One region of the Mesorhizobium sp. BR1-1-15 genome, then DNA from elsewhere that is predicted to be linked to it. Evidence: riboswitches for the same ligand, from Rfam matches in the RefSeq annotation. Region 1 holds a riboswitch; each other region holds the start of a gene.
What was found. A riboswitch is a leader RNA that binds a small molecule or an ion and turns the genes downstream of it on or off. The one in region 1 is predicted to bind cobalamin.

Region 1 (7,013 bases):
CACTTTCAGACCGCTTTCCAGCAGGCCCTCATGGGCGAGGAACTGCAAAACGTGACTGGCGAAGCCGCCGACGGCGCCCTCCTCCACCGTGACCAGAACCTCGTGCGAGCGGGCCAGCCGTCGGATCAGGTCCTCGTCGAGCGGCTTCGCGAAGCGCGCATCGGCGACGGTGGTCGAAAGCCCGGACGCGCCCAGTTCCTCGGCCGCGATCAGGCAATCCTGCAAGCGCGTGCCGAAGGAGAGGAGTGCCACCTTGCCGCCTTCCCTGATGATGCGGCCCTTGCCGATTTCGAGCACCGAGCCGCGATCGGGCATGTCGACGCCGACGCCATTGCCGCGCGGATAGCGGAAGGCGATCGGGCCGTCATCGTAGGTTGCCGCGGTGCGCACCATGTGGCGCAGTTCCGCCTCGTCGGCCGCCGCCATGACGACGAAGCCCGGCAGGGAGGCCAGGAAGGTGGTGTCGAAGGCGCCGCAATGGGTGGCGCCGTCGGCTCCGACGAAGCCGGCGCGATCGATGGGGAAGCGCACCGGCAATTTCTGGATCGCCACGTCGTGCACGACCTGATCGTAGGCACGTTGCAAGAAGGTCGAATAGATCGCCGCGAACGGCTTGTAGCCTTCGGTCGCGAGGCCGGCCGCGAACGTCACCGCATGCTGTTCGGCGATGCCGACGTCGAAGGTCCTGGCCGGAAACACTTCGCCGAACAGATCAAGCCCGGTGCCGCCCGGCATAGCGGCGGTGACGGCGACGATGCGCTCGTCCTCCTGGGCCTCCCGGATCAGGCTTTCGGCGAACACCTTGGTATAGGCCGGCGCGTTGGCCGGGGCCTTGGCCTGAGCGCCGGTGATGACGTCGAACTTGTTGACGCCGTGATATTTGTCGGCCGCGGCCTCGGCCGGCGCGTAGCCCTTGCCCTTCTGGGTGACGACATGGATCAGCACGGGGCCCTTGCCATTGTCACGGACATTTTTCAGCACCGGGATCAGATGGTCCAGATTGTGGCCGTCGATCGGACCGATATGGTAGAAGCCGAGCTCCTCGAACAGCGTGCCGCCGGTGACGTAGCCGCGCGCATGCTCGACCGCCCTGGTGATGGCACGGTCGGCACGCTTGCCAAGATACGAGGTCAGTTTCTTGCCGAAGTCGCGCAGGCCGACATAGGCCTTGCCAGAGGCCAGGCGCGCCAGATAGGCGCTCATGGCGCCGGTCGGCGGGGCGATCGACATGTCGTTGTCGTTGAGGATGACGATCAGGCGGGCATCGAGCGCGCCGGCATTGTTCATCGCCTCGTAGGCCATGCCGGCCGACATGGCGCCGTCGCCGATGACAGCGATGACATTGTTGCGGCCGCCGGCAAGATCGCGGGCCGCCGCCATGCCGAGGCCGGCCGATATCGACGTCGAGGAGTGGGCGGCGCCAAACGGATCGTATTCGCTCTCGGTGCGGCGGGTGAAGCCGGAGAGGCCGCCCTCCTGGCGCAGGGTGCGGATGCGATCGCGGCGCCCGGTCAGGATCTTGTGCGGATAGGCCTGGTGGCCAACATCCCAGATCAGCCGGTCATCGGGGGTATTGAAGACATAGTGCAGCGCCACGGTCAGTTCGACCACGCCAAGCCCGGCGCCGAGATGACCGCCGGTGCGCGACACCGCGTCGATCAGTTCGAGGCGGAGCTCTGATGCCAATTGCGGCAATTCGCTTTCGGAAAGCGTGCGCAGCTCGGCCGGGATGCGGACCTTGTCGAGAAGCGGCGTATGCGGCGTTGCGTTCACGGGTAGGCCCAAGCTTCTGTTCATGCGCGGGATAGGCCGCCGGCAGGCGAAAGTAAATGCCTGCCAAATGACGCGAAAGGCACGCCCCGTCGTCGACTTCCTCAGCCTTCCGGCAGTGGAATGAACTCTTCCTCATCGCCGGGAACGATGTCGAAGCGGCCGGTCTTCCATTCTTGCTTGGCCTGTTCGATGCGCTCCTTGGAGGACGAGACAAAATTCCACCAGATGTAGCGCTTCGAGCCCAGCGAGGCACCGCCGAAAAGCATGAAATGGGCACCAGCCTGTGAGGATACGACGATCTCGTCGCCGGGCCGGAACACCAGAAGCCGTTCCGCCGGAAACACGTCGCCGGAAATCGAGACCTCGCCTTCCAGCGTATAGATGGCGCGTTCTTCCGCGTCAGCAGGGATTTTCACGCTGGCGCCGGGCGCCAGCCTGAGGTCGGCGTAGAGCGTCTCGGAATCGGCTCGCACCGGGGAACGCAGCCCCTGGAAATCGCCTATAACGATGCGGCCGCTGACGCCTTCCGCGTCGATGTCGGGAAGCCGCGCGACAGCGGTGTTTTCGAAAACCGGCGCCACTTCCTCCTTGCCGTCCGGCAGCGCCAACCATGTCTGCAGCCCCGAGATCGACATCGGCGCGCCGCGCAGTTCTTCCGGCGTGCGCTCCGAATGGACGATGCCGCGGCCGGCGGTCATCAGGTTCACGTCACCCGGCTCGATCACCATCTCGGTGCCGAGCGAATCGCGATGCCTGATCCTGCCGTCGAACAGGTAGGTGACCGTCGACAGGCCGATATGAGGATGCGGCCGGACGTCGAGCGCCTGACCGGCACGCAGGATGGCCGGGCCCATGCGGTCGAAGAAGATGAAGGGACCGACCAGCCGCCTTTTGGCAGTCGGCAAGGCGCGGCGAACCTGAAAACCGCCAATGTCCTTGGCGTTCGGAATGACCATCAATTCGATCTGGTCGCTGGCAAAGGCATCGCCGGCTTCAGGATCCTTCCCGGGAAAGAAGCTCATGAACTCTCCTTGTCAGCGGCCGATGGCTGCTTTGGCCAGATCAGGCAAAGCGGATCGCCGCCTTCGCCCGCAGCTTGGCCGCAACCTCCTCGCGATTGCGCGGATGCTGGTTGGTTTCAAGCGAATCGAGAAGCTCGCGCGCCGACGCCGCGATGGCCTCGACGGCATGGTCGAATGCGTGCTGGTTCTGCTTCGAAGGCCGCGTCGTTCCGCTCAGCTTGCGAACGAATTGAAGGGCTGCATCGCGCACCTCGTCGTTGGTCGCCGGCGGATCAAAATTGAACAGGGTCTTGATGTTTCTGCACATCGCTTCCGTATCTCCTCTTGTCCTGGAGCCGTTTCAATCGGGACGCGTTCTATCCTCAATCATGATCGTGTCAAAAACCAGAGAGACGGCTGCGTGCCTCAATCCGCGTCCAGCGGCTCCGTCCCGACCGGCTTGCCGTCGCGGGACAGCCTGATCTTCTCCACCTTGTCCTCGGCCGCCTTCAGCAGCCGGTCGCAATGCACCTTCAGCGCCTCGCCGCGCTCGTAGATCCTAATGGACTGGTCGAGCGGCACATCGCCACGCTCCAGATCATCGACGATCTTCTCCAGCGCGTCGAGAGCCTGTTCGAAGCTCATCGCCTTGACGTCTTCGTTGGTTTCACCAGCCATCATTCATCCTTTCATCAGTCGCCCGACATGGGCGGCGACCGAAAATGCCAATCCTTGCAGATCGTAGCCGCCCTCGAGCAGGCTGACGAGCCGGTTGCCGCTGTGGCGCGCCGCGCGCTGCATGAGTTGGCCGGTCGCCCAGTCGAAATCATCCTCGGTCAGGTTGATCTCGGCCAGCGGGTCGCGATGATGCGCATCGAAGCCGGCCGAAATAATGATCAGGTCGGGTGCAAAATTGTCGAGCGAGGGCAGCACGCGCGACAGGAAGGCATCGCGGAACGCCTCGCTGCCGGTCTGCGGCGCAAGCGGCGCGTTGACGATGTTGCCGGCGCCGGTTTCGTTCTTTGCTCCGGTGCCGGGGTAGAGCGGCATCTGGTGCGTCGAGCAATAAAGCACGGACGGATCGTCCCAGAAAACATCCTGCGTGCCGTTGCCGTGATGCACGTCCCAGTCGACGATGGCGACACGTTCGATATCGTGTTTGCGCTGTGCATAACGTGCGGCGATGGCCGCCGTGTTGAACAGGCAGAAGCCCATCGCGGTCGCTTTCTCGGCATGATGGCCGGGCGGCCGGGCGGCGACGAAAACGTTGTCTGCCCTGCCGGCAAAGACGTCGTCGACGGCGGCGTTGGCGGCTCCGATCGCGGTGATCGCCGCCTGCCAGCTCTTCGGGCTGGCCGTTGTGTCGGCATCGATGCGGGCGATGCCCGTCTCGGGAATGGCGGCGCGTACCCGCTCGACGAAATCCTCGGGATGCGCGTAGAGAATGGTGGCCTCATCGCCTTGTGGCGCCTCGAGGCGGTCGAGCGCGGCAAAAGCCTCGTCGTCGAGCACGCGCTCAATGGCGCGCAAGCGGTCCGGCCGCTCCGGATGGCCGGGTGGCGTGATGTGCTCGAGGAAGATCGGATGGGTGTAGAGACGAGTGGCCATGCTCCCTATCTAGTGCCCCGGCGCGGCGATGGCCATGCGTTGCGGCCTGATGGTTGGGGAAAATCGCGCTTGCGTCCGTTCGCGTCGCCGCGGGGATTGGCGGCGCAGGGGCTTCGTCGTAAAGTCCCCGCCACTGCCTGGTGCCCGCCGCGAGCGGGAGAATCGGGAACACGGTTTGATACCGTGGCGTGCCCAACGCTGTAAGGGGGACCGCGCCGGTAAATGCCACTGTCGATGACGGGAAGGCGCCGGATGCGGGTTGATCCCGAGCCAGAAGACCGGCCTGGCAGGCATCGTCATCCGCATGGTCAGGCGGACGGCAGTTGATTGCAATCGCAAGGGGACAAGCGATGCCGGACAATATGACCATCCCCGTGGGTGACGGATTCGACCAGATGGCGCGCGATGCGGTCTACCGCGCCATGTTCACGCGGCGCGATGTCCGCAGCCATTTTACATCAGAGGCCGTCGACGACGAGGTCTTGGCGCGGCTGCTGCTTGCCGCCCATCACGCGCCATCGGTCGGCTTCATGCAGCCATGGAATTTCATCGTCATTCGTGGCACCGAACGACGGGAACAGGTGCGCGACCTGTTCCTCGCGGCGCGCGAGCAGGAATTGCCGGCGATCGAGGAAGAGCGGCGGGCGCTCTACCGCAAGCTCAAGCTGGAAGGCATCTGCGAAAGCGCGCTCAATATCTGTATCACCTGCGACCGCCGACGCTCACAGGGTTCGCCGCTGGGACGCTGGCACAATCCCGAGATGGATCTCTACAGCACGGTCTGCGCGGTGCAGAATTTCTGGCTGGCGGCGCGCGCCGAAGGCGTCGGCGTTGGCTGGGTCAGCATTATCGAGGCGCAGGCGTTGAAAGGCCTTCTGTCGATTCCCGAGCATGTGACGCCGGTGGCCTATCTCTGTGTCGGCCGTGTCTCGGAGTTCGCGCCGAAACCGGACCTCGAAACACATGGCTGGGGGCGGCGGCTGCCGCTGCCCGAGCTGATCATGAGCGAGACGTTTTGCGGACAGGGCGAAGTTCCGCTCAAATCAACGATCGCACGCCTCAAGGCGGCAACATGCGAAAAGTCTGACAAACCCTTGATTTGATTGCCGATACGGCATGCGCAGCGCGCTGCCGGCGGCCTGCCGTCGTCAGGCGGCTCCGGCATCCTTCCTCAACAATCCTTCGAGCAGTTGCTTGAATGCCGCCACCACGGTCTTCGACGTCGCTTCCGGGTCGTTCGAATTGGCGATCCGCTGCGCCGCCTGGCTGCTCGCCCCGTTGATCAGCCGTGCCGCGGTCTCGGGGTCTACGCCCGGGACAACCACCCCGTCGCCCTGCAGCGTCGTCAGGTGATCGGTCATCGACGCGACGCAGGCATTGGCGTTCGGCCATTGCGCGGGATCCCCCAGCACGGCCGGACCGTCCCGAAACATGATGCGCTGGATTTCCGGCTCCAGCGCCATTTCGATGTAGCTCGTGCATTCGTCGACGAAGCTTTGCCAGCGGGTCGGTGCTTTCGCTGCAACCTCATTCACCCGTGCCGCCATCTCGGCGTCTATCTCGGCGATAACCGCCTGCAAAAGCCCCTTCTTGTCCCCGAAATGATGATAGAGCGCACCGCGCGTCAGCCCTGCCGATGCGGTGAAATCATCCATCGATGCCTCGGCATAACCGATCGTTCCGAACGCATGCCGGGCCGCGGCAATCAATTTGGCGCGCGTTTCGGCGATCATTTCCCTGCGGGGCTTGTGCATCTCTTCTGGCCTTATCTACATACGTCACGTATGCCAATTGACATACGCGACGTATGATCTATTTAGTATTCATACGCATCGTATGTAATTTCCGAATCGCCTTTTGTCGAGGAACGGATCATGCAGAACCCCTATTCCGAGATCTTTCGAGCCCCTGGCGCCAAGGGCTTTGCCGCTGCAGGCTTCATGGCGCGCCTGCCGATCGCCATGGCGCCGATCGGCATCGTGGCGATGCTGTCGCAGACGCGTGGCGAATACTGGCTGGCGGGTGCCGTCTCGGCGACATTCGCGCTGGCCAACGCTTTCCTGGCGCCGCAGATCTCCAGGCTGGTCGACCGCCTCGGCCAGACATGGATCGTCGTGCCCACCACCATCATCTCCGTGCTGGCATTCCTGCTGCTGATTGCGTCGGCCAACCAGGATTGGCCGGTATGGACAATGTTCGTGTCGGCGCTGCTGGCAGCGGCCATGCCCAGCATGCCGGCAATGGTGCGCGCGCGCTGGACCGAGCTTTTTCGCGGCCGGCCGGAGATGAACACCGCCTTCGCCTTCGAATCGGCGGCCGACGAACTGGTCTATATCGCCGGCGCGTCGCTGTCGGTGGGCCTCAGTGCGGCGCTGTTTCCGGAAGCAGGCATGCTGGCGAGCACGTTGTTTCTCGCTTTGGGCTCGATAGCATTCATCCTGCAGCGATCGACGGAGCCGAAAGTGCGGCCGGTGGACCATGGTTCGACTGGCTCGGCAATCCGCCTGCGGCCGGTACAGATCATCACCTTCGCCCTAATCTTCATCGGCGCGACCTTCGCGACGACGGAAGTGAGCACGGTGGCGATCACCAAGGAGTTCGGCCAAGCCGGTGCCGCAAGCCTGGTGATCG
Region 2 (7,013 bases), on a different contig from region 1:
GGACGCTGGCTTCTGCGAGACGACGGACTGACATTTAGCGATCGACCTCACCAAACACGATGTCGAGGGAGCCGAGGACGGCGGTGACGTCGGCCAGCATGTGACCGCGGCACAGGAAATCCATGGCCTGGAGATGCGCGAAACCGGGCGCGCGCAGCTTGCAGCGATAAGGCTTGTTGGTGCCGTCGGAGACCAGATAGACGCCGAACTCGCCCTTGGGCGCCTCGACCGCCGCATAGACCTCGCCGGCCGGCACGCGGTAGCCCTCGGTGTAGAGCTTGAAATGATGGATCAGCGCTTCCATCGAGCGCTTCATCGCCTGGCGCTTCGGCGGCACGACCTTGCCGTCGAGGTTCGACACCGGCCCTGAGCTTTCCTTGCCGAGCAGGAGATCGATGCACTGGCGCATGATCTTCGCCGACTGGCGCATCTCTTCCATGCGCACGAGGTAGCGGTCGAAACAGTCGCCGTTCTTGCCGATCGGAATATCGAAATCGAGCTCCGAATAGCATTCATAGGGCTGCGATCTGCGCAGGTCCCAGGCAGCGCCCGAGCCGCGCACCATGACGCCGGAAAAGCCCCAGGCCCAGGCGTCGGCCAGCGAAACCGTGCCGATATCGACATTGCGCTGCTTGAAGATGCGATTGCCGGTCAGCAACTGATCGAGGTCGTCGATCGATTTCAGGAACGGATCGATCCACTTGCCGATGTCCTCGAGCAGCTTCTGCGGCAGGTCCTGGTGGACGCCGCCCGGACGGAAATAGGCGGCATGCATGCGCGAGCCCGAGGCGCGCTCGTAGAACACCATCAGTTTTTCGCGCTCGACGAAGCCCCACAGAGGCGGCGTCAGCGCGCCGACGTCCAGCGCCTGCGTCGTCACATTGAGGATGTGCGACATGATGCGGCCGATCTCGCAGTAGAGCACGCGGATCAGCTGGCCGCGCTTCGGCACCTCAATGCCGAGCAGGCGCTCGGCGGCCAGCGCGAAGGCATGCTCCTGGTTCATCGGCGCGCAATAATCGAGCCGGTCGAGGTAAGGCACTGCCTGCAGGTAGGTCTTGTGCTCGATCAGCTTCTCGGTGCCGCGATGCAAGAGCCCGATATGCGGATCGACACGATCGACCACTTCGCCGTCCAACTCCAGAACCAATCTCAAAACACCATGCGCGGCAGGGTGTTGCGGTCCGAAGTTGATGTTAAAATTGCGGACGGAAGTTTCGGCCATTACTGCTTTGCCTTCTCATCCCCTGGCAGCACGTAATCGGTGCCTTCCCACGGGGACAGAAAATCGAAATTGCGGAATTCCTGCTTCAGTTCCACCGGCTCGTAGATGACGCGCTTGGCTTCGTCGTCGTAACGCACCTCGACGAAGCCGGTCAGCGGGAAATCCTTGCGCAGCGGGTGACCGTCGAAACCGTAATCGGTGAGAATGCGCCGCAGATCGGGGTGACCCGAAAACAGCACGCCATAGAGATCGTAGGTCTCGCGCTCGAACCAGTCGGCGCCGGGATAGACGCCGGTGATCGACGGCACCATCGTCTCCTCGTCGGCCTGCACCTTGATGCGGATACGCACGTTCTGCTTCGGCGACAACAGGTGATAGACGACGTCGAAGCGCTTGGCCCGTGACGGATAATCGGCGCCGCAGACATCGATGACCGAGATGAATTGGCAGCGCGGATCGTCGCGCAGGAAAGTCACCACTTCGATCAGATCGCGCGGCTCGACATGGATGGTGAGTTCGCCATAGGCGAACACTGCTTCATTGACGCGGCCAATCAATTTTTCGCCGAGATAGGTCGACAGTTCGCTCAGGGATGCGGCCATGGATTTACCGTTCGATCGTGCCGGTGCGGCGGATCTTCTTCTGCAGCAGAAGAATGCCATAGAGCAGCGCTTCGGCGCTCGGCGGACAGCCGGGCACATAGATGTCGACCGGCACGATGCGGTCGCAGCCGCGCACCACCGAATAGGAATAGTGGTAATAGCCGCCGCCATTGGCGCAGGAGCCCATCGAGATGACGTAGCGCGGCTCCGGCATCTGGTCGTAGACCTTGCGCAGCGCCGGGGCCATCTTGTTGGTCAGCGTGCCGGCAACGATCATGATGTCGGACTGGCGCGGAGACGCGCGAGGAGCAACACCGAACCGCTCCGAATCGTAGCGCGGCATCGAGGTGTGGATCATCTCGACGGCGCAGCAGGCGAGGCCGAAGGTCATGAACATCAGCGAGCCGCTGCGCGCCCAGGTGATCAGCGCCTCGGTCGAGGTGACGAGAAAGCCCTTGTCGGCGAGTTCATTGTTGATTTCGAGGAAGAACGGATCATCGGACCCAACCGGCCTGCCGGTATTGGGATCGATCAGACCCTTGGGCTTCGGCGCGACGAGCGTGCCGGAACTGTCGCTCAATCCCATTCGAGCGCTCCTTTTTTCCATTCATAGGCAAAGCCGATGGTCAGCACCGCCAAAAACACCATCATCGACCAGAAACCGAGCATGCCGATTTTCGAGAACGACACCGCCCACGGAAACAGGAAGGCCACTTCCAGGTCGAAGATGATGAACAGGATCGACACCAGGTAGAAGCGGATGTCGAACTTCATACGGGCGTCATCGAACGAGTTGAACCCGCATTCGTAGGCGGAAAGCTTTTCCGGGTCGGGATTGCGATAGGCCACCAGGAACGGCGCCACGATAAGCGCGACGCCGACAGCCGCCGCCACTGCGATAAACAGGACGATGGGCAGGTACGAACTGAGAAGTGCGTTCATGCTGCGGCTTTCCGTTGGCGCCAATCCATTTTGATTACAGCACCAGACCCTATTGCGGAAGCGTGACAGTTTAACCGCTGAACCGTTTTAAGGGGCCTTTGCTGCAACGCGGCGAGGGTTAGCGCAGCGCTTCCGGCGAAGCAAGTCAAACCTTGTTCAAAACACTGGCCTGGACGGCATAAGGGAAGAAACTGGTCCGATCCGCTCCTGTTTGATTTCCTTCGCTTTTTACTCCACTTTTCTCTCCTGACAGAGTTGCCGCCAAAACCCTGCTAGCATGGCCGGAATCAACTGTCCGAACGACGCTCAACAAGCCATCAGAGTCGCATCCGAATGAAGGAAAAGATCTCGCTTGCCACGGCCCGGCGTATCGCGCTCGCCGCCCAAGGGTTCACTGATCCCCGCCCCGCCGGCACGCCCGACCGACGCCACTTCGCCCGCGTGCTCTCGCGTACCGGCCTGCTGCAGATCGATTCCGTCAGCGCGGTGGTGCGCGCTCATTACATGCCGCTCTATTCGCGCCTTGGTCCCTACCCGTTCGCCTTGCTCGACAACGCCGCCGTCACGCGCAAGCGCACGGTTTTCGAATACTGGGCGCACGAGGCTTCCTTCCTGCCGGTCGAGACCTATCCGTTGATGCGTTGGCGCATGCAGCGCGCCGAGCGTGGCGATGAAATGTATCTGGGCCTGGCCAAATGGGGCCGTGAGCACGCCGCCTATATAGAAGAGATCTACCGCGAGGTCGCGGAGCGCGGCCCGATCGCCGCTTCCGCGCTCGAAGGCCAGAAAGGATCCGGCGGCTGGTGGGGCTGGAGCCACGCCAAGCATGCCTTCGAATGGCTGTTCTGGGCAGGACGCATCACCACCGCGCACCGCCGTGGCTTCGAACGCTTCTATGATTTGCCCGAGCGCGTACTGCCGCGGGCGATCCTCGATCTGCCGGTGCCGTCTGCCGAGGACGCGCATCGGGAATTGCTGCGGATATCCGCCCGCGCTCATGGCGTCGCGACAGCAAGCGACCTGCGCGACTATTTCCGCCTGTCGCCGGCCGACATGAAGGGCCGGCTGGAGGAGCTGGTTGAAACAGGCGAGCTGGTGCCGGTGCGTGTCGAGGGCTGGGACAAACCGGCTTACCTCCATAAGGAGGCCCGTATTCCACGAAAAATCGAGGCCCGCGCCTTGCTGGCGCCGTTCGATCCGGTCGTTTTCGAGCGCTCGCGCACGGAGCGGCTGTTCGATTTCCACTACCGCATAGAAATCTACACCCCTGCCGAAAAACGGCAATACGGCTATTACGTCCTGCCGTTCCTGCTCGGCGACAGGATCGTGGCGCGCGTCGACCTCAAGGCCGACCGGCCGGCCAGCGTGCTACGCGTCCACGCGGCCTATGCCGAGCCCAGCGCGCCGCCTGAAACCGCCGCGCAACTCTTCCAGGAATTGACGCAGATGCAGGGCTGGCTCGGCCTCGAACGGATCGAGGTTACGCCCGCCGGCGACCTTGGGCAGCCGCTCGCCGACATTGCCGTGTCGTAGACGCGCGTTGACACCGCCGCCTGCAAGAGCCTAAATCCATTCCAGACGGTCTCCTCTCGGCAAAGGGAGGAGCCAAGAGGGAATGCGGTGCGAAATCTCGATTTCAAATCCGCGGCTGTCCCCGCAACTGTAAGCGACGAGCCAAGGCCGAAAACCACTGGGACGGTCCCGGGAAGGCGGCACGAAGGCGATGACCCGCGAGCCAGGAGACCTGCCGTCTGAGACATAAGAATCCGATCGCCCGGCGGGTTTTCCGGGCAAGGAGCCCGATTTGGAACGCGACAGCAGTTTCCCGGCTGAAACAGCGGACATTTTGTCTGGCGATAGCGACTTGTCTGGCGATAGCGACGCCTTGGCCGGCGTCACTGTTATCATCTGCGCTTCCTGCCGCGACGAGACCGGTTCCGATGCCCATCCCCGCGCCGGCGAAGTTTTGGCTCAAGATACGCGCCAAGCCGCAACGGCCGACAATGTCCGTGTCCGCACCGTCGAATGCCTCGGCAACTGCAAGCGCCGTCTCAGTGCGGCGATTCTTCGCGACGGCTGCTGGAGTTATGTCTTCGGCGACCTGAACATCGCCAGCGGCGCCGATCTCGTCACCGGCGCGAAACTCTTCGCCGCTTCGACCAACGGCCTCATTCCGTGGCGTGGTCGCCCGGATTCCCTCAAGCGCGGCCTCGTCGCCCGCATTCCTCCCCTCGACATGCTGAAGGACTGATCATGACCGCCGCAGTTTCCGCCGCCACTCTCTCCCGCGTCCCCTGTACCGTGGTCACCGGCTTCCTGGGTGCCGGCAAGACCACGCTGGTCCGCCATCTCCTGGAGAACGCGGGCGGCAAGCGGATCGCCATCATCGTCAACGAATTCGGCGACATCGGAATCGACGGCGAGATCCTCAAGGGCTGCGGCATCGACACCTGCCCGGAGGAAAACATCGTCGAACTGGCCAATGGCTGCATCTGCTGCACCGTCGCCGACGATTTCGTCCCGGCGCTCGACCAGATCCTGTCGCTGACGCCGAAGGTCGACCACATCCTGATCGAGACCTCAGGCTTGGCTCTGCCCAAGCCGCTGGTCCAGGCCTTCCAGTGGCCGACAGTGAAGAGCCGGGTGACAGTCGACGGCGTAATCGCCGTGGTCGACGGTCCGGCATTGGCCGAGGGGCGCGTCGCCAACGACATGGACGCCCTGCAGGCGCAACGCGCGCAGGACCAGACACTGGACCACGACGACCCCGTCGAGGAGGTGTTCGAGGACCAGATCGCCTGCGCCGACCTCATCATCCTGTCGAAGAGCGACCTGATGGATGCCGCAGGTTCGGCTCGCGCCAACGCCATCATTGGCGAACACTCCGCCCGCGCCGTGAAGGTCGTGCCGACGGCTCATGGCAAGGTCGATCCGTCCGTGCTGCTCGGGCTAGGCCTCGCCGTCGAGGACGACATCGAGAACCGCAAGTCCCATCATGACGGCGCCTTCGACCACGAGCACGACGACTTCGATACGTTCATCGTCGACATCCCCTCGATCGCCAACCCGGACGACCTGGCAAAGCGCGTCGCGACCGCCGCCGAACAGGAGAACGTGCTGCGGGTGAAAGGCTTCGTCGAGGTCGGCGGCAAGCCGATGCGGCTGTTGCTGCAGGCGGTCGGTCCGCGCGTCAATCATTATTATGACCGCGCCTGGACGGCTGACGACGACCGCCGCTCGCGCCTGGTCGTCATCGGCCTCAAGGGGCTGAACCGCCCGGCGATCGAGCATATCCTCGCCGGCTGAGGCAACACCGACCGCGATGCACATCCTCACCACCACATCCGCCTCGCTCGACGATCTCGCCGAGCCGGTCGATCTGCGGCAGACGCCGGCGGAAATGGTGGCGCTGTCCTTCACGGACAGCGACCTGGCCGGACTGGCAGCGGCCTGGAAAGGCGACGCCGATCGGCTGCCCACGATGCGGCTGGCCGCGCTGCGCGACCTGCGCCACCCCATGTCCGTCGACCTCTGGATCGACAGCGTCGCCCGTCACGCCAAAGTCATTCTGGTGCGTATTCTCGGCGGTTACGAGTGGTGGCGCTACGGCTGCGACCAGTTGGCCGTGGTTGCCCGTGAGCGCGGCATAAAGCTGGCACTACTTCCCGGTGAAAGCCACGACGAGGATATCAGGCTGATCGAAGCCTCGACGCTGCCGCGCGAGGAACTGGACGGGCTGCTCAATTATTTCCGCCAGGGCGGCCCGGCCAATATGAGCGCGCTGGTGCGCAGGCTGGCGCGGTTGGCGGGGTCTGATGGCGAGATTGCCGAGCCGGTAAGCGTGCCGAAAGCCGGGTTTTATGAGCCGGGGCGCGGAGTCGTGGAGAAGCCGTACTTATCGAATGTTGACGATCCTTCACACCCCCCTCTGTCCGGCAGGACATCTCCTCCGCAAGGGGGGAGATCGGCTGTCATCAAGGCCGGCTCCTCTTCTGTCCCCTTGGACAGGGATTTATCTCGACCATCCGCGATAGGCGAAATCGTCGATGAAAGAGCAATCTCCCCCCTTGCGGGGGAGATGTCCGGTAGGACAGAGGGGGGTGTGACGGAACTCGACGCCGGCAACGTCAACCCACCCGTGATTCCCATCCTCTTCTACCGCTCGATGCTGCTCGCCGCCGATGTCGCGCCGATCGACGCGCTTTTCGAGGCGCTACGGCAGCGCGACATGCTCCCCGTCCCCA
Region 3 (7,013 bases), on a different contig from region 1:
GACGGCAGGGGATTGGCTGATGGCCTCGAGCCAGGTTTTGCTCATGGCTCCGCACCCGACCAGGACGACGTGCATCATCCAGCGCTCCTCCGGCCAACCCCTCCTGGCTGGCACCCACGGCAGTCCGTAAATGACTTCCGTAAACGTTTACGATGACACACCCGATGGCATATATTGTCAATCGGATTTGTACCGTCGGCTCTGAAACGCCTTGGCCGCACGACCGGCTGGTGCTAGCCAGAAGCAGGAGGGGGAGGTCTTGGCGTCCAGCATTCACGATCTTGCGCGGCACCTGAACATTTCGATCGGTACAGTCTCGCGCGCGCTTAACGGGCGCGCCGACGTGAACGCCGAGACACGCCAGCGCGTGCTCGAGGCGGCCCGGAAGCTCAATTATTCACCGAACCACTCGGGCAGGAACCTACGCCGCGGCACCACCCATGCCGTGGCTTTCATGCTGCAGCCGCATCCGGGCGACCAGCAGTATGGCGAGCCGTTCTTCATTCCGTTCCTCACCGGACTGCAAGCGACATTGGCCGAGTGCGGGCTGGACCTGATCATCGTCATGGGCGCGCCGGCGGATTATCAACAGGAGCGGCTGCGCCGCGTCGTCGAGACGCGTCGTGCCGATGCCGTCGTACTGGCCTGGACGCGGCGCGAGGACGATCGCATCGACTATCTGAGCAAGGCCGGCTTTCCCTTCGCGACGCTCGGCCGAAGCCGGTCCGGCGACGACAGCTATCCCTCTCTGGATCTGGATTTCGAGAAGGCGGGCGCCGATGCGGTCGACCGGCTGGTTGCGCGTGGCCACCGCCGCATCGCCGCCATCCGGCCGTCGCTTGACCTGAATTTCGGTTATCTGTTTCTGGAGGGTTATTGCAAGGCGCTGCGGCGGCACGGCATCGAAGTCGATCCCGGCCTGATTGTGGACGGTTTTATCAACGAAGCCGGTGGCTACGCGGTGACACCGCAAGTCATGCGGTCGAAGGATCCGCCGACCGCGATTATCTTCAACAACGACTCGATGGCGCTCGGCGGCTGCAAAGCGCTCGCCGAAATGGGGATCAAGCCCGGGCAGGATGTCGCGGTGATCGTCATCGTCGACACGCCGCTCTGCCGTTATTTCTCGCCGGCGCTGACCGGCTTTCGTCCGAGCCTTGACCCGATGGGGCGGCGGCTCGGCGAAATCCTGCTCGCCTCGCTCCCGGCTTTCGCCGGCGCGAAAGGGCCAGAGATCATTCGCGAGGTCTGGCCGCTGGAACTGGTGGCGCGCGATAGTGATTGACCACACGTTTGTATCGTTATAACAGAACATGCATCGACCTTGCCTCGACGCTGCCTGCATCCTAGGCTGCGACTCGTGATGGTCCCCGCGCCGCAAGGCGAGGGGTGAAAAGGGAACATGGTGAGGCCCGATTTTCGGGTCGAAGCCATGGCTGCCCCCGCAACTGTAAGCGGCGAGCAAAATCCGAGAAGCCACTGGCCGGCAAGGCTGGGAAGGCAGGATGGCGCAACGACCCGCGAGCCAGGAGACCTGCCATCTGCATGGGTTGACCGGACGGGGTGTGCCGGGAGGAGACGCGGGGTTCGGTCTTGTCGACCGGTTCAAGCCAGCTTCCTTCCGTCGCCATTTTTGAAAGTGACGGAAGTTGGACGGCTCCATCGATCGCATTCACTGCATTCCCATGCATCGCATCATCGTGTGCACGCTTTGCCGCGATATCGCCACCGAGGTGAATTCAGGCCAGCGTCCGGCAGGATTGGCAAGCAAGACGCTGGCCCGTATTCCGGCAGGCCCTGCAAGGAATTGCCCATGACCGCGCCGCTTCTCGAGGCCCGCGACCTGGCCGCGGCGGCGGATGGCCTGCATCTGGTGCATCCGGTCAGCCTTTCGGTGGCGGCGGGCGACCGTCTCGCCATCATCGGTCCCAACGGCGCCGGCAAGACGACATTGCTGCGCATGCTGTCGGGCATGCTGCGGCCGAGTTCGGGAGAAGTGAAGCTCACCGGGCGCCTGCTGGACAGGATTTCGACCGCCGAGCGGGCGCTGCACATCGCCGTCGTCGGCCAGACCGATCAACCGGATCCACGGCTGGCGGTGATCGATTATGTCGAGCTCGGCCGGGTTCCGCATACCGGCCGCAGGCACAGGAGCGAGGAACGCGACATTGTCGTCGAGGCGCTGCGCCGGACCGGGCTGTTGCCGCTGCTTGGCCGCACCATCGGCTCGCTGTCGGGCGGCGAGCGCCAGCGCGCCCAGCTTGCCCGCGCCATCGCACAGGAGCCGAAGATCCTGTTCCTCGACGAGCCGACCAACCATCTCGACCCGCGGGCGCGCAGCGAGTTGCTCGAACTGGTTGCAGGCCTCGGCATGACCGTGATCGCGGTGCTGCACGATCTGGCGCTGGTGACGCCTTTCGCCACCAGGGTCGCGGTGATGAGCCATGGCCGGTTGCATGTGCTGGCGCCGCCACGCGAAGCACTCACCCAGCAGCTGATCCGCGAGATCTTCGGTATCGACGTCTTTAGGTTGCGCCACCCGACGGAGGACCGCGAGCTGACGGTGTTCGAGGTTCCGAACCGTGCCGCGCCATCTTCGTGATCGAAGCCATTTCCGGCAGATCCTGTTCAACAAGGAGCAACATCCGTGAAACGCCTTGCCGTGTCTCTTGCCTTCTCCCTGCTCGGCTCTACGGCCTTCGCCTTTCCGGTGACGGTCGACAGCTGCGGCAAGCCGCTGACCTTCGACGCGCCTCCAAAGCGCGCCGTCATTCACGATCTCAACATGGCCGAGATGGCCTTCGCACTGAAGCTGCAGCCGTCGATCGTCGGCCTGACCGGCATCACTGGATGGTACAAGGTCACTCCCGAATTCAAGGCCGAACAGAGCTCGATCCCCGAACTGGCGCCCAAATATCCGACGCTGGAAAACCTGGTCGCTGTCGAGCCCGACTTCTTCTTCGCCGGCTGGTATTACGGCATGAAGCCGGGCGGCGAGGTGACGCCCGATACGCTGGCGCCACACGGCATCAAGACCCTGGTGCTGACGGAAAGCTGCGTCCATCTCGACAAGAACCGGCCTGCCGCTTCGATGGACCTGCTCTATGGCGATGTCGAGAAGCTGGGCAAGATCTTCGGCAAGGAGGCCGAAGCGGATAAGCTCGTCTCCGGCTGGAAGGCGCAGCTCGCCGAAATCACGGCCAAGGTCGGCGACCGCAGGGGAACGCGCGTCTTCCTCTATGATTCCGGCGAGGACAAGCCGTTCACATCAGGCAAGTTCGCCATTCCCAACGCCATGATTTCCGCGGCCGGCGGCGACAACATCATGGCCGACATGGACACCAGCTGGGGCAACACGGATTGGGAGACGGTGGCCTCGCGCAATCCGCAATTCCTCATCCTGCTCGACTATCAGGATGGCGGCGGCTACCGGAAGCTGCTCGATTTCCTGAAAGCGCATCCGGCAATGAAGGAGACGGACGCGGTCAGGAACGAACGCTTCGCGGCGCTTCGCTATGCCGAACTGACCCCCGGACCGGCCAACATCGAAGCGATCGGCAAGATCGCCAGGGCGATGCATCCGGAAGCATTTTAACCGGGAACATGACTTTGCGGCACAAGGCATTCCTATTGGCCATGACGGCGGCGGCGTTGGCAATCGCCGCGTTCGCGCTGCTGTCGATCGCCTATGGCTCGACGATGATTCCGTTGGGCGACGTCGTTGCAGCACTTGGCCATGCGATCGGATTGAAGGGGCATGACGTGTCCGGCCCGGTCGGCAGGATCGTCGTCGACCTCAGATTGCCGCGCATAATCCTGGCCATCTGTGTCGGCGGCGGCCTGGGCGTGGTCGGCGCGCTGTTACAGACGGTGACGCGCAACGATCTTGCCGATCCGTTCCTGTTCGGCCTCTCGTCGGGAGCCGCCGCCGGCGCTGTCTCCGTCATCACCGTCTTCGGCGACAGTTTCGGGATCTGGACGCTACCGATCGCTGCGTTCACCGGCGGTATTCTGGCGGCTTGCGTTGTGCTTTTGCTGGTTGCGCGGGTGAGGGGACAAGGCCCCGAACGGCTGATCCTCGCCGGACTTGCGGTCTCCTTCATGTTCACCGCATTGACCAATTACCTGGTCTTTGCCGGTGACCAGCGCGCCGCCCATTCGGTGCTGTTCTGGACGATGGGCGGGCTCGGCCTTGCGCGGTGGGACAATATCTGGCTGGGTGCGCTTGGGGCCGGCACGATTGCGGCGTACGGGCTGTGGATTCATCGCCGGCTGGACGCTTTCCTGGCCGGCGAAAATGCCGCCGAAAGTCTTGGCGTGCCGGTGGCGCGAATGCGACGGACGACGTTTCTGGTCGCCGCTTTTTCGACCGCGATCCTGGTTTCGGTCGCCGGCGTCATCGGCTTCGTCGGCCTCATGATCCCGCATCTGTCGCGGCCGCTGGCCGGCGCGCTGCATCTGCGCCTGATCGTAAGTTGCGCGCTGTTCGGGGCGGTGCTGTTGCTGGCAAGCGACCTTCTGGCGCGCACATTGCTGCCGCCGCAGGAACTGCCGATCGGCATCATCACCAGCTCGCTCGGCGCCTTCTTCGTTGTCACCATGCTGATCCGCAACCGCTTGTAATGGGTGTCGCGGCGGCCGAAATCATCGGACGCAGCCATGATTGTGCTGCACGGCTGCCATGCACGTTTGCCGGCTTCTGGAACAATGCCGGACTTGAATGATAAGCACGCTTATTATATATGCCACTCATGGTTTCCGAAGGCGTAGACAGATTGGGATTTTTGATCCACGACGTGCAGCGGCTGATGCGAAAGCGCTTCGAAGCGCGCGCCAGCGGCCTTGGCCTGTCCTCGGCGCAATGGCGCCTGATGGTTCGCGTCGCCAAGGAAGCGGGCGTTTCGCAGGCGCGGCTTGCCGAACTGCTTGAAATCGAGCCGATCAGCGTCTCGCGGCTGGTTGACCGGATGGAGGAGGGCGGCTGGATCGAGCGCCGCTCCGACGCCGCCGACCGCCGCGTGCGCATGATCTTCCCAACTCCCAAGGCAAGTGCCGCGTATGCGGAGGTCAAGAGCCTCGCCGGCGAAGTCTATGAGGAGTCGCTGACCGGCGTTTCGCCGGACGATCGCCGCGTCCTGATCAGGGCATTGGATGCGATGGCACAGAATCTCGCGGATGGCGATTCACCGTCCTGCGACAAGGTCAAGAATACGGAAGGCGCAGCAGCATGAACGCGGTAGCCAAGGTCGACGAAAACGCCGCCAAAGTGGAAATGGAAGCGCCGCAGCAGCCGGCCGCGGCCCCTGTTACAATGACACCTCCGGCAGAGCCGGCGCCGGTGCCAAAGAAGAAGCGCCGTCTCGGCCGCTTCTTGTTGATGTTCGCACTGCCGGCGGCGTTGGTCATTGGTGGCGGCTATGTCTGGGTCACTGGAGGGCGCTACCAGGAGACGGAGAACGCCAACCTGCAGCAGGCCAAGGTATCGATCGCCTCGGATACGGCGGGCCGCATCGTTCAGGTCGCCATCTCGGACAATCAGAGGGTGAAGCAAGGCGATCTTCTCTTCGCCATTGACCCCGAGCCTTACCGGATCGCACTTGCGCAGGCCGACGCGGCGGTGGCAGCGGCGCGGCTCAACGTCGAACAGCTGCGCGCCGCCTACAGCCAGGCCATGGCGCAGGAGAAATCCGCCAGCAGCGAAGTTGCCTATGCCCAGTCGCAATACGACCGTGCCGCCGATCTCGCCCAGAAAGGCATCAACGCCAAGTCTTCGCTCGATGAGGCCAGGAACGATCTCGACAAGGCAAAGCAGCAGCTTGCCGTCGCCGAACAGGGCATCGTCAGCGCCAAGGCGGCGCTTGGCGGCAATCCCGATATCGAGACCGACAAACATCCGACCGTGATGTCGGCGCTCGCCGCGCGCGACAAGGCTGCCTACGACCTAGCGCAGACCACCGTGAAGGCGCCCGCCGATGGCGTCGTCTACCAGGCCGCGTCCTTCAAGGTCGGCCAGTATGTCGGCTCCGGCACGCCGCTGTTCTCGCTGGTCGAGACCGGCGATACCTGGATCGACGCCAATTTCAAGGAAACACAGCTGACCAATATGAAGCCGGGCCAGAAGGCAGAAATCGTGGTCGACACCTATCCGGGCAGGACCTTCGAAGCGACCGTCAAGGCCATCGGCGCCGGCACCGGCGCGGACTTCTCGCTGCTGCCCGCCCAGAACGCTACCGGCAACTGGGTCAAGGTCACCCAGCGTATTCCGGTCCGTCTGGAGCTGAGCGATCCCGACGCCAAGATGATGCTGCGCACAGGCATGAGCGCGGCCGTTACCGTCGACACGGGCGTGGCGCGCGGCCTGCCTGGCATTTTCGGCCACGCCACGGCTGGCGAGGTCGCGAAGTAAATCAGCGGAAGCCCGCGGGGATCATGCGGGTGGACGCACTGAGCAGGGGGATTGGTCTGATGGGAGGAGTTGAAGGGTCAGCCTTCGGGGCAAACCGCATCGCGGCTTGATCGAAAGCTGAAATCTTCGACACGGACCCGTCGGTCCTCATGTTTCCGGGCGGCAGGCATCCGCTCAATCGAGACTTTCGGTCGATGTAACCCCCACATCGATAATCGCGTCCCACCGCGATGAGGGTCTCTCAACGGAAGGCTTTGCCGCCCGGAAACCCTGTGTACACGTTTTTGTTACCGGCTGGAAGTTCCGCATCATGAGCACGCCAGAACCTTTCAAAGAAGTGCCGCATCGTGGCCTGATCACGGTTGCGCTCATGCTGGCGACGATCATGCAGGCGCTCGACACCACGATCGCCAACGTCGCGCTGCCGACCATGACCGGCGATCTCGGCGCCTCGCCCGACAACATCAACTGGGTGCTGACCTCCTACATCGTGGCGGCGGCGATCATGACGCCGGTCACCGGCTGGCTTGCAGACCGTTTCGGCCGCAAGGAACTGTTCCTGACGGCGGTGGTCGGCTTCACCATCTTCTCGATGCTGTGCGGCCTG

Region 2: another riboswitch for cobalamin. It lies ahead of LB541_RS24555 (DUF1636 family protein); the one in region 1 lies ahead of bluB (5,6-dimethylbenzimidazole synthase).
Region 3: another riboswitch for cobalamin. It lies ahead of LB541_RS21075 (ABC transporter ATP-binding protein); the one in region 1 lies ahead of bluB (5,6-dimethylbenzimidazole synthase).

Annotation. Positions count from the first base shown of each region.
Region 1 is NZ_JAIUIF010000001.1:333,722-340,734, forward strand. Features, by position in the region: gene dxs (1-deoxy-D-xylulose-5-phosphate synthase) at 1-1,797, opposite strand, end outside; gene LB541_RS01615 (pirin family protein) at 1,875-2,795, opposite strand; gene LB541_RS01620 (DUF2277 domain-containing protein) at 2,836-3,102, opposite strand; gene LB541_RS01625 (exodeoxyribonuclease VII small subunit) at 3,201-3,452, opposite strand; gene LB541_RS01630 (histone deacetylase family protein) at 3,456-4,382, opposite strand; cobalamin riboswitch at 4,504-4,684, shown strand; gene bluB (5,6-dimethylbenzimidazole synthase) at 4,733-5,485, shown strand; gene LB541_RS01640 (TetR/AcrR family transcriptional regulator) at 5,531-6,136, opposite strand; gene LB541_RS01645 (MFS transporter) at 6,257-7,013, shown strand, end outside.
Region 2 is NZ_JAIUIF010000018.1:60,081-67,093, reverse strand. Features, by position in the region: gene LB541_RS24585 (NADH-quinone oxidoreductase subunit E) at 1-34, opposite strand, end outside; gene LB541_RS24580 (NADH-quinone oxidoreductase subunit D) at 35-1,225, opposite strand; gene LB541_RS24575 (NADH-quinone oxidoreductase subunit C) at 1,225-1,827, opposite strand; gene LB541_RS24570 (NuoB/complex I 20 kDa subunit family protein) at 1,832-2,413, opposite strand; gene LB541_RS24565 (NADH-quinone oxidoreductase subunit A) at 2,404-2,769, opposite strand; gene LB541_RS24560 (winged helix-turn-helix domain-containing protein) at 3,103-4,302, shown strand; cobalamin riboswitch at 4,332-4,536, shown strand; gene LB541_RS24555 (DUF1636 family protein) at 4,574-5,020, shown strand; gene cobW (cobalamin biosynthesis protein CobW) at 5,023-6,075, shown strand; gene LB541_RS24545 (cobaltochelatase subunit CobN) at 6,092-7,013, shown strand, end outside.
Region 3 is NZ_JAIUIF010000013.1:65,521-72,533, forward strand. Features, by position in the region: gene LB541_RS21065 (Gfo/Idh/MocA family protein) at 1-78, opposite strand, end outside; gene LB541_RS21070 (LacI family DNA-binding transcriptional regulator) at 260-1,285, shown strand; cobalamin riboswitch at 1,348-1,557, shown strand; gene LB541_RS21075 (ABC transporter ATP-binding protein) at 1,814-2,602, shown strand; gene LB541_RS21080 (ABC transporter substrate-binding protein) at 2,648-3,595, shown strand; gene LB541_RS21085 (FecCD family ABC transporter permease) at 3,604-4,623, shown strand; gene LB541_RS21090 (MarR family winged helix-turn-helix transcriptional regulator) at 4,752-5,231, shown strand; gene LB541_RS21095 (HlyD family secretion protein) at 5,228-6,406, shown strand; gene LB541_RS21100 (DHA2 family efflux MFS transporter permease subunit) at 6,717-7,013, shown strand, end outside.